DNA from 3 places in the Exiguobacterium sp. R-39 genome. Region 3 is predicted to be linked to each of the others. Evidence: riboswitches for the same ligand, from Rfam matches in the RefSeq annotation. Region 3 holds a riboswitch; each other region holds the start of a gene.
The links. Region 3 has a riboswitch for S-adenosylmethionine ahead of ACP26N_RS14335 (methionine ABC transporter ATP-binding protein). Riboswitches for the same ligand answer to the same signal wherever they lie in the genome.
Positions count from the first base shown of each region.

Region 1: another riboswitch for S-adenosylmethionine. It lies ahead of ACP26N_RS12540 (methionine ABC transporter ATP-binding protein); the one in region 3 lies ahead of ACP26N_RS14335 (methionine ABC transporter ATP-binding protein).
Region 2: another riboswitch for S-adenosylmethionine. It lies ahead of ACP26N_RS15760 (amino acid permease); the one in region 3 lies ahead of ACP26N_RS14335 (methionine ABC transporter ATP-binding protein).

Region 1 covers NZ_CP187965.1:2,384,664-2,388,596, forward strand. The annotation lists gene ACP26N_RS12525 (MDR family MFS transporter) at 1-179, opposite strand, end outside; gene ACP26N_RS12530 (MetQ/NlpA family ABC transporter substrate-binding protein) at 252-1,085, opposite strand; gene ACP26N_RS12535 (methionine ABC transporter permease) at 1,120-1,785, opposite strand; gene ACP26N_RS12540 (methionine ABC transporter ATP-binding protein) at 1,782-2,804, opposite strand; SAM riboswitch class I at 2,885-2,990, opposite strand; gene ACP26N_RS12545 (bifunctional cystathionine gamma-lyase/homocysteine desulfhydrase) at 3,050-3,933, opposite strand, start outside.
Region 2 covers NZ_CP187965.1:3,021,826-3,025,758, reverse strand. The annotation lists gene ACP26N_RS15775 (GntR family transcriptional regulator) at 1-128, opposite strand, end outside; gene ACP26N_RS15770 (ketopantoate reductase family protein) at 315-1,223, shown strand; gene ACP26N_RS15765 (polysaccharide pyruvyl transferase family protein) at 1,423-2,841, shown strand; SAM riboswitch class I at 2,951-3,052, shown strand; gene ACP26N_RS15760 (amino acid permease) at 3,137-3,933, shown strand, end outside.
Region 3 covers NZ_CP187965.1:2,759,481-2,763,413, forward strand. The annotation lists gene ACP26N_RS14330 (methionine ABC transporter permease) at 1-110, opposite strand, end outside; gene ACP26N_RS14335 (methionine ABC transporter ATP-binding protein) at 100-1,131, opposite strand; SAM riboswitch class I at 1,218-1,321, opposite strand; SAM riboswitch class I at 1,571-1,674, shown strand; gene ACP26N_RS14340 (alpha/beta hydrolase) at 1,737-2,495, shown strand; gene ACP26N_RS14345 (thymidine kinase) at 2,563-3,183, opposite strand; gene ACP26N_RS14350 (DedA family protein) at 3,361-3,933, shown strand, end outside.

The DNA.
Region 1 (3,933 bases), 370 kb from region 3:
ACGAGACTGGCGATGGCCGAAATACTGAGAATCCAACCGACGTCGACCGGGCTGAACTTCAGGACGACCGATAAGTAAATCGCAAAAAACGGCATCGTGATGAAAGTCCCGAGCCGGGCAAAAAATGTCCCGAGCAAAACCCCGACCGTCAATGGATGAAGCTGTTTCAAACGTTGCATGGAAATCCCCCTTTCGCACAAAAAACAATGCATCCTTCCATTATATAGGAAGAATGCATTGAAGGAAGCAACTTATTTGCTGACCGGAACGACGGCCCCTTTGTATTTTTTTGTGATCCAGTCCTGATTCTTTTTCTCATGGAGAATATCGAGTAATGTCGTGACACGTTTGTCTTTTTCATCGCCGTCACGCGTCACGATGATGTTGACGTACGGTGAAGACTCGTCTTCCAGTGCAATCGTATCTTTCAACGGGTTCAGACCGTTGTCGATCGCGTAGTTCGTATTGATGAGGACCGCGTCACCTTCGTTATTTTTGTAGGCTTGCGGTAAGAGTGACGCTTCAATGTTCGTTTTGAACTTAATTTTCTTTGGATTTTCTACGATATCTTTCAATTGTGCATCCGTTGTTTTACCGTCTTTCAACTTGATCAGCCCTTCGTTTTGAAGGAACGTCAAGACACGTCCGCGTTCTGCAACGTTTGAGCTTGTTAAGATCGTTGCACCTTTTGGCAGTTTATCCAAAGACTTGTATTTTTTAGAATAGACACCGAGCGGTTCAACGTGAACGCCGCCGGCACTCGCGAATTTATAGTCTTTGTTTTCTTTTTCCTGTTGCTCAAGGTACGGCACGTGTTGGAAATAGTTCGCATCGATTTCTTTTTCAGCCAATGCTTTGTTCGGAAGAACATAATCCTGAAACTTCTTGATTTCGAGTTTATAGCCTTTTGCTTCATATTCTTTTTGAACATGCTCCAAGATTTGAGCATGAGGAACGTTTGACGCTCCGATGACGAGTGTTTTTGAATCGCCGCCGCCTGAAGAAGATTCTTCTCCGCATGCTGCAAGACTGACTGCTAAGACCGATACGGCTGCTGTGCCGACGAATTTTTTCCAAAGTTTCATGAATGATTCCTCCCAAGGTTAAATAAGATAGGTATTACCGTTTATCGATGGCTTTGACAAGCAGGTCACCGATAATTTGAATGATGAAGACGATGACAAGAATCAACAGTGTCGCGATGACGGTGATGTTATTTTGTGAACGCTGGAATCCTTCGATGAAGGCCATGTCTCCCAGTCCACCACCACCGGCTAACCCGGCCATTGCCGTGTAACCGACGAGTGCGACAAGCGTAACGGTGATTCCTGAGATGATTGCCGGCAAAGCTTCCGGAATCAGGACTTTATAGATAATTTGGAACTTCGTTGCGCCCATCGATTCAGCTGCCTCGATGACACCCTTATCGACTTCACGAAGTGCCAGTTCGACCATCCGGCCGTAAAACGGTGCTGCACCGAGAATTAACGCAGGTAATGCAGCCGTTGGTCCTAAGAATGACCCGACGATGATTTTCGTGATCGGGATCAACAGAATCAATAGAATGATAAACGGGATAGAGCGGAATATATTGACTAAAAAGCTGAGTACGGAATAGAGTGTCCGGTTTTTAAACAACAATTCTTCGTTCGTCGCATATAACAACAGACCGATCGCCAGTCCGAGGACGAACGTCGCGAGTCCTGCAACAGCCGTCATATAGACGGTACTGCGGGTTGCTTCCCAAACCATATCCCAATCCACATCTGTAAAAAATGTACTCATCGGTGATCCACCTCCACTTCAACGTCACTCGCTTGAAGTTTGGCGATGACCGCTTGTGCTTCCTGTTCCGACCCGAGCAGCTGAATGAACAGCGTTCCGAGTGCCCCGTCCTGCGTCTGTCCGACGTTTCCGCCGATGATATTGAATAATAAGTTCGAGTCTTTCATGACTTCGGCCAGGATCGGACTTTCCGCCGTCGAACCGACGAACGTCAGCTGGACGATTTTTCCGGTCGGGTAGCGTTCGCGTAATTTCGCAAACGTCAATTCGTTTTCAGATGGTGACGTCAATTGTTTGACGAACTCTTTTGTCATCGCCTGTTTCGGGTGACGGAACACTTCTGCGACCGGTCCCTGTTCGACGATTTTCCCGGCTTCCATGACGGCAACCCGGTGACAGATTTTCTGAATGACGTGCATCTCATGTGTAATCAAGACGATTGTCAGTTTTAATTTTTTGTTGATGTCGACAAGCAACTCGAGGATCGAGTCCGTCGTTTTCGGATCCAGCGCACTGGTCGCTTCGTCACAGAGTAAGACATCTGGGTTGGATGCCAGTGCCCGGGCAATCCCGACCCGTTGTTTTTGTCCACCTGACAGTTGCGACGGGTAAGCACCTTCGCGTCCGTCGAGTCCGACGAGTTGAATCAGTTCAGCAACTCGTTCTTTGCGACGGGCTTTCGGATAACCGCCGAGTTCAAGCGGGAACATAATGTTTTCTTCGACGGTCCGTGACCACAGCAGATTAAAGTGCTGGAATACCATTGAGACGTTTTTGCGGACGCCGCGTAATTCTTTCGGTTTGAGCGTCGTCATTTCGACACCGTCGATTTGAATCGAGCCGCTCGTCGGTGCTTCAAGCATGTTCAGCAAACGAATCAGTGTTGATTTCCCTGCCCCTGAATAACCGATTATTCCAAAAATTTCACCGCGCTCGATTGACAAGTCGACATTGACGACGGCTTCAACCGATCCGCGCTTCGAGCGATAAATCTTTCCTACATCCTGTAAGCGAATCAATACGGTCCCTCCTAAACATAAAAAAAGTGCGCACGTTTTAGAGCAAACGCGCGCACTTTTTCAGTACACAAAACCATTTGCTCTCATCTTGCAGACAATCGTCTGCTGGAATTAGCACCACTTCGGAATAAATTCCGCGGTTGCCGGGTTTCATCGGGCCAGTCCCTCCACCACTCTCGATAAGAGTTATCGGTATTTAGTTATTTTTAATATAATCTGAATATTAGCAGGGGTTATTTTGCTTGTCAAACAGTTTTTTCTGAAACCGGTTGAAGCAGACTGAAAGCACGTGCCAAATCTTCTTTCAAGTCTTCCGCGTCTTCAAGACCGACCGAGATCCGAACGAGACCATCTGTAATTCCGAGTTCTGCGCGACGCTCTGCTGGAATCGACGCATGCGTCATCCGTGCCGGAACGGAAATCAAACTCTCGACCGCTCCAAGACTTTCAGCCAATGTGAAGAAATGTGTCGCTTCGACGAGTTTCTCCGCATTTTCTGCTGAACCGACATCAAAACTGATCATTCCGCCGAAACCGGTCGCCTGTTTCTGTTGTGTCGAGTGACCCGGATGTGATGCCAGTCCCGGATAAAAGATGTATGAGACGACATCCTGTTCCTGTAAGAACTGAACGAGATCGTGTGACGTTTCTTCGATTGCATCCATCCGGATACCAAGCGTCCGTAAACCACGGACGAGCAGGAAGCTGTCCTGCGGTCCAAGAATACCGCCGGTCGAGTTTTGGATGAAATGAAGATCTTCTCCGAGCTCGTCGCTGTTGACGACGACAAGTCCGGCGACGACGTCCGAGTGACCGCCGATGTATTTTGTCGCGCTGTGAAGAACGATATCTGCACCGAGTGCGAGTGGTTGCTGCAGGTATGGTGTCGCAAACGTGTTGTCGACGACAAGTTTCAGGTTGTTGCGTTTTGCGATCTCAGAAACAGCTGCGATATCCGTCACTTTCAACAACGGGTTCGTTGGTGTTTCGACGTACAGCATCTTCGTGTTGTCTTGAACCGCAGCTTCCGTTGCGGCAAGATCCGTCGTATCGACGAATGTCACTTGGATGTTGAATTTCGGTAAGACACGTTGCATCAGACGGAATGTACCACCGTAGACGTCATCTG
Region 2 (3,933 bases), 260 kb from region 3:
TTGTTTTCAGATAAGACGGTACCGCTCTCAATCTTGCCGGAAATGATCCGCATGCGCAGTTCATGGGCGACACGATCACCGGCGGAGGCTTTTGATAACCATTTAATCGGGTATAAAAGATCGGACATAAAAAACACCCTCTTTGTCGAATAAGTATACTTGTATACAAGTAGTATAAACGAGGAAAACTAAAATGCAAGCGCTTTAATTAAATTGTCATCTTTATCAAAATTGCGGCTTTTCGATGTGATAGGCTAGAGAACGAAAGCGTAGAACAGATTGTAAGACATCAGTCAGATGGAGGGATAAAATAAATGAAAATTTTAGTAGTCGGTGCAGGAGCCGTCGGAGGTTATTTCGGAGCACGGTTGGCGGAAAAAGGGGAAGATGTCACATTTTTAGTGCGTGAACGCCGGTTTGAAGAATTGTGTGCAGGACTTCATGTCAAAAGTCTTCATGGGGATATTACCTATTCTCCGCGCCTGATCCGGACCGGAGAAAAAGGAACGTTTGATGTCATTCTTTTATCGACCAAGGCTTATCATCTGGAGCAGGTGTTAGAGGACATCAAACCGTTCGTCGCAACTGATACATATATTTTGCCGTTGCTAAACGGAATGGCACATTTAAAGCAACTGGAGCAACACTTCGGAGCGGAACGTGTACTGGGCGGACTCTGCTTCATCGAATCAACGCTTGATGCACAAGGACACATCGTACAGACGAGTCCGTCCCATCATTTATTATTCGGTCCGTTACCGGGAACCCGGCCAGACCGTTTGGAAGAACTGAAGCAGCACCTAGAGGGGACACTAGCGCCGATTAAATACTCGGACTCGATTACCAGCGATATGTGGAATAAGTATCTGTTCATCACGACGTTTTCCGGTGTGACGTCGCTTTTCCGTTCAGCAATCGGTCCGATTCGTTCGCAGGAAGAAGGAATGATGATGATCCGCCGCCTGGCAACGGAAGCCAAAGAAGCGATGGAACGCCAAGGTGCTGTGTTCAGTGATGGGATTGAACAGATCCAACAGCAACAGATCGCACAAATGGATGAAACGATGAAGTCGTCCTTACAACGTGACATGGAGAAAGGTAATGAAGTCGAGTCAGCTCATTTGTTCGGCACACTTCTTTCGAAAGATGAAGCGACGCAAGTGATGTTGCCGGCGATTTATGCAAATCTCGAAATTTATCGTATGTCGAGAAAAGATGTTTAACTAGTTGTTATATAGGGAATGTTTGTTAGGTTGTATTGAGCCTATATTTTTCATAATCCACAATAATGTGTAATTTTCAGCTATTCGTTGACTTGCTGAATTGCATTCAACTATCCTTGAAAAGACAAGATGGTTAAAAAAGCAAAATATATTTTATATTTTTTAAATGAAAACAGAAGTGAGAGGGGAATTATTTTACATGAAACGTATTATTATCCGTGCGGGTATGACACCGTTTGAACAGTTCGACGCAGAATATTTGATGAAGCATAACTCAATCGGAGGGAACGTCGGAAACCTGATTTATCAATACAGTATTTTCCGCACCTTGATGACAGAGGGCACGACGATCACACCGGATTACTACTACTATGAAGAAGAGCGTGCAGATGAAATCAATGCGAACTTCGATTTATATGTCATTCCACTCGCTGATGCATTCCGTAAAGAATTCGTCCCGACACTTCGTAAATATACAAAATTGATTAAAAAACTAAAGATTCCGGTCGTCGTCATCGGTGTCGGTTTACGCGCACCGTTTGAAGCGAATTTAAACGACGGTTTCTCATTTGATGAAGACGTTAAAGCGTTTGTCAGCGCAGTTCTTGAGCGCTCAAGCATGCTTGGACTTCGCGGCGAAATCACATCAAAATATTTGACGCGTCTTGGTTTCCGCGAAGGAATCGATCACAAAGTCATCGGTTGCCCATCGATGTATGCGTTTGGTCGTGATTTGAAAATTCGTGAAACGAATATCACAAAAGATTCAATGATCGGTGTCAACTCGTCACGTCTTGCACCGCAAAACGTCCTTAACTTCATCACACGCGGAATGGAAGAGTACCCGAACCACTACTTCATCCCGCAATGGATGAAAGAGTTGCGTTTGACGTACACAGGAACACATCCGATTGCTGACTTATCCGTCACGAACTATCCGGTCAAGATGTCGGATCCGACTTACATGAACGACCGTGTCCGCTTCTTCTTAAACGCGCAGACATGGATCGACTTCTTGAAAGAAGCTGACTTCAGCTTCGGAGCACGTCTTCACGGTAACATCACGGCAACACTTGCCGGAACGCCAAGTATTCTGATTCCGAAAGATGCACGGATGCGCGAATTAACGGATTATCACCAATTGACACACATTTGGGCAAATGACATCACAGACAGCACACGCTTGTCGGATGTGATTGAGTCGGCTGACTTCCAAAGTCCGACACGTGTTCAAGCACGTAACTTTGATAACTTCGTGGAATTCCTGAATACAAATGATCTAGAACACATCTACAAAGAAACGAACTATCCGGAGAACGTTCCGTTTGATCGTGAAATGGCCAAAGCAGAGTTGCTTCCGGTCGTTAAACCGATCACAGGAATCAGTATCGAAGAAGCTGTTTCACGTTTTGAATCATACTTCCCAGCAGAAGAACAAAAAATCGTGGCAGCTCAAAAACGCGATAAAGCGAAAATGGCTGAAAAAGATAAGAAAATCAAATCACTTCAAGGCAAGTTGAACAGTCAAACAAAAGAAATGAAGCATCAACAAGGCACATTGAACCGGAAAGCGGTTCGCATGGCATTGAAGACAGCTGATTTGTTTGCGAAGAAATAAGCGACAGACGTCTTATACCGTTTTGGTGTAAGGCGTTTTTTTTTACATGATAAATTCTGAATTGTGTTGACAATTCAAAACAGGGTTGGTACTGTTATGAAAAATTACATTCTTATCCAGAGAGGTGGAGGGACTGGCCCTTTGAAGCCTCAGCAACAGGTCGAAAGATACTGTGCTAATTCCTGCGGGTGTTGTACCCGATCGATAAGCTTCCTTTGATTGTCGACCGACGCACCCATGCATGTGGGTGCGTTTTTTTTTAGTTTAACGAGAAAAAGAGGAGTGTGGAGGAGCAATGAAAGAAGGAACGTTTCGGCGGAAAATGGAATCCCGGCATATCGTCATGTTGTCACTCGGAGGTGTCATCGGGACCGGATTATTTTTAAGTACAGGCTATACGCTCGAGCAGGCCGGTCGGGTCGGCACGATTTTATCTTACCTGGTCGGAGCGCTGGCGGTTTATCTGGTAATGCTTTGTCTAGGGGAGCTGGCGGTACATATGCCGGAGACGGGTGCCTTTCACAGCTACGCGACGAAATATATTGGATCCGGAACAGGCTATACCGTCGCCTGGCTTTACTGGCTGACTTGGACGGTCGCGCTCGGTTCGGAATTTACGGCAGCCGGTTTATTGATGCAACGCTGGTTTCCGGATGTTCCGGTCTGGCTGTTCAGTGCTTTATTCGTCGTCATGATTTTAGGCATCAATGTCTTGACGGTCCGCTTGTTCGCGGAAGTTGAATTTTGGTTTTCTGCCGTCAAGGTGCTGACGATTTTAGTGTTCATCGTCTTAGGAACAGCAGCAATCGTCGGATTCTTGCCCCTTGCGGACGGCTCACAAGCACCGCTTCTCGCTCCGTTGACGGAGGGGGGCCTGTTTCCGAACGGAGCGTTCGCGATCTTGATGACGATGCTTGCCGTTAACTTTGCCTATTCCGGAACAGAGTTAATCGGGATTGCAGCAGGTGAGGCGGTCGATCCGAAACGGACGGTTCCTCTCGCCATTCGAACAACAGTCTTCCGGCTCGTCTTATTTTTTGTCGGGACGATCATTGTTCTTGCGATTCTGTTACCAAATGATTCAAAAGGAGT
Region 3 (3,933 bases):
AGCAGGATGCCGAGCGGTAAACCAATCAATGTCGAAAAGAGTAACGACAGTCCGACCATCGTCATCGTTTGCAAAAAAGCGGTCCAAATATCCGTATAGTTAACCAGCATCTGCGAGCACCTCCTCGACGACGACATCCGATTGATCGATGTAATGCAGTACCCGTTTGATTTCCGCCGCATCACCGATCAGTTCAACAAGCAGACTGCCAAACGGAATGTTTTGCAGTTCCGTGATGCTGCCGTGCAGGATGTTGAGGTCGACATCAAACCGTTTCGCGACTTGCGATAAAAGCGGTTGTCCGGTCCCTGCCCCGAGGAAGTTGATTTTGTAGATATGGTGCCCGGTATCCCGTTGATCGATGACTTTTTGAACCGACGCCGGAATCTCATCCTGCATGACGGAACGGACGAAGTTTTTTGCCGTCGCCGTTTGCGGATTCGAGAAGACGTCGAACACGGTACCCGATTCAATCAGCTTGCCGGCTTCGATGACGGCGACCCGGTCACAAATCTCACGGATGACACCCATCTCATGGGTAATCAGTAAGATCGTGATGCCGTATTCCTGATTGATTTGTTTCAGCAGGCGTAATATGTGTTGTGTCGTCTGCGGATCAAGCGCCGAGGTCGCTTCGTCACACAACAGGACGGACGGCTGGGTGGCAAGTGCCCGGGCAATCCCGACCCGTTGTTTCTGTCCGCCCGATAACTGATCCGGGTAATGATCGGCCTTATCCGCCAAGTCGACGAAATCCAGCAGTTCATTGACCCGCCGATGGACCTCGTCTTTTTTGACGCCCTTTAAGACAAGGGGTTTTGCGACGTTCGCAAAAACCGTATTCGAATCCAGCAGATTGAAGTGCTGAAAAATCATCCCGATGTGTTGTTTGGCTTCCCGTAACTGTTTCGCCGAGAGCGTCGTCAAATCTTGGCCATCGACCGTCACACTGCCCGATGTCGGCCGTTCAAGCAGGTTGACGCATCGTAATAAGGAACTTTTACCGGCTCCACTGAAACCGATGACACCGAAGATTTCTCCCTTTCGGATTTCGAGATCGACCCCGTTCAGCGCAGCAATCGATTGTTCCTTTGTTTCATAGATTTTTTTTACATTTTTGAATGTAATCACCACTTGTTCCCCCTTTAAAATACAAAAAAGGTCTCTTCTTAAGAAACAAGAAGAGACCTGGATCCGCACAATGGCAGAATCCACTCGACTCATCTCTCAGACAATTGTCTGATGGAATTGGCACAGTGCTCATAATGAGTCTGTTGCCGAGGTTTCGTAGGGCCAGTCCCTCCACCTCTCTGGATAAGTGTTGCGGTATGAAATTCGTATGTGTGTTGTTGCCGGTTGAACTTATGTCGTAAAACTAATTTTTACACTACAGAAAGATCTTTTAAAGGTCAACCATATTTTCAAAAATAAACCATATGACCCATATCGATTGTTGTCCCGGGACAAACTGGATCGTTGTCTGAATTTTGACGCCTGTTCAAGAGAGTTTGACAATTCATTTCCGCCAATGCTATCATCTTCTCAATGATTAATCCGACAATTCCTATACGATATATCAAGAGTGGACGAGAGACCTGGCTCTAGGACTCCACGGCAACCTGCTGTTATGCAAGGTGCTCCGACCAGCAAAGCGGTTGCTTTGGATGATACACACGAGAAACTCGTTTGCGTCCAAAGCCAAACGGGTTTTTATTTTTGAAATGGAGGACGAGATGATGAGTATGGTTTATCCTGTTATACCGGGTGCCGAAGCCTTTTCCTTAGGACGCGGATCCGTCGGCATTTTGCTCTGTCATGGTTTTAACGCAACGCCGCAAAGCGTTCGGGCTGTAGGAGAACAGTTCGCAGAACAAGGTTTCTCCGTCTATGCCCCTCGCCTGCACGGTCATGGGACCGATGTCCTGGAATTCGAAGCGACGACGGCAGATGACTGGAAACAGAGCTTGCGTGACGGCTTCGAACAGTTAGCCGGACGGTGCGAATCGATCTTCATCGTCGGACAATCGATGGGGGCGACACTTGCCCTGTCACTTGCCGCTGAAGGTCTCCCGATTGCAGGAATCATCACGATCAATGCCGCCTTGTCCGTCCCTGCTTACGAAGCCTTATCCTTCACCGATTGTCCGGTCTATCTGCCGGAAAGCACCCCTGATATCAAGCAGACCGCTTTTGAAATCATCTATGATCTTGTCCCCGCAGTTTGTGCTTCAGAACTGTTACGACTCATTGATGACACGCGACTACACTTAGCGACGATTCAAATTCCGACACTTATTTTATATTCTGCTGAGGATCACGTCGTCCCGCCGGCCTGTTCCGATTATTTGTACCGGACGATTGGGGCAACAGATAAACGCAGTTATTGTCTGCTCGACTCGTACCATGTCGCGACGCTTGACCATGATCAAAAGACGATTGTCCGTGAGACCTTACAATTCATCGAACAGTTCAGCCGGTTGACACGAACCGGTTGATAAAAAAAAGCGAACGATTCCCGGCCGTGAGGCCAAAGAATCGTTCGCTTTTTCAAATCGTCTATTCTCAATTTTGCTGTTGTTTTTTCCATTCCTGTAACGGTTGCGGTTTGCCCGGAACTTGATGACAATGACGGCAACGCGGTTCATAGGATTCAGACGCCCCGACGAGAATGATTGGATCATTGTAGTTTGCCGGCTTCCCGTCAATCAATCGTTGTGTCCGTGACGCCGGATCTCCGCATGACAGACAAATCGCCTGTAATTTCGTCACGAATTCCGCACGTGCCAGTAATTCAGGCATCTTGCCGAATGGCTCGGCCCGAAAATCCTGATCGAGTCCCGCACAAATAACGCGTTTGCCATCTTGAGCCAGTGCTTCGATGACTGCGACAATCTCATCGTCAAAAAATTGAACTTCGTCAATCGCGACGATTTGCGTCTCTTCCGCCACTGCTGCATAGACATCACGGCTCGTCGCCATCGGAATCGCAATGACCGAGTTACCGATATGCGACACGACATGCTCTTCATGATACCGGTCATCGATTGCCGGCTTGAACACTTGAACCGGTAACTTTCCATACTGTGCCCGTCTGACACGACGGATCAGTTCTTCTGACTTGCCGGAAAACATACTTCCGCAAATCACTTCAATCCAACCATATTGATTGATCACATGCATCATCGTAAACACCGTCCTCTAAATTAGTCACTTTAACGAGTATAGCCCGAATCTAAATTGAGAAAAAGGATTGACTTCTAAAAATCAAAAACCCTTGCCAAATTCGCCACTTTCTTCATCTTCTCATTTCAACTGGTATGTATTTCCTGTACACTGAAAGAGAAGTTTCTTTGAAGGAAGGTGACTCCGATTCATCACATATTACATGAAGTCCTCCATCAATATGGAGCGTTCGGACTCGCAATTCTTCTAGCCGGTGGAATCGTCGGTCTTCCGGTTCCAGACGAGACGTTACTCGTCATGTCAGGATTCTGGATGCATCATGGTGATTTGCCGCTCGTCGGGACAATTCTTGCTGCCTATGCCGGCAGTTGTATCGGAATGACAATCAGCTATGTGCTCGGTCTGAAACTTGGAATGCCGTTGCTCCATCGAATGGCTCCGAAGTTACGTATTTCTGAAAAACATATTTTCAAAGCAGAAGCCGGATTTTTACGTTACGGAAAAACGGTTTTAATCATCGGTTATTACATACCCGGTCTCCGGCAACTGTCCGCTTTTTTTGCCGGCGTCTCGAAAATGCCGTTCCGGATCTTCGTTACTTATGCCTATACCGGTGCTTTAATTTGGATCAGTGTCTTTTTAGGAGCAGGTTATTTCCTAGGTCGTCATTTTTCCTTCAGTCTTTTACTCGAACATTTTGCGAACAATCCGGATACACTTCCGTATCTGATTGGTGCTGCCGGTGGAATC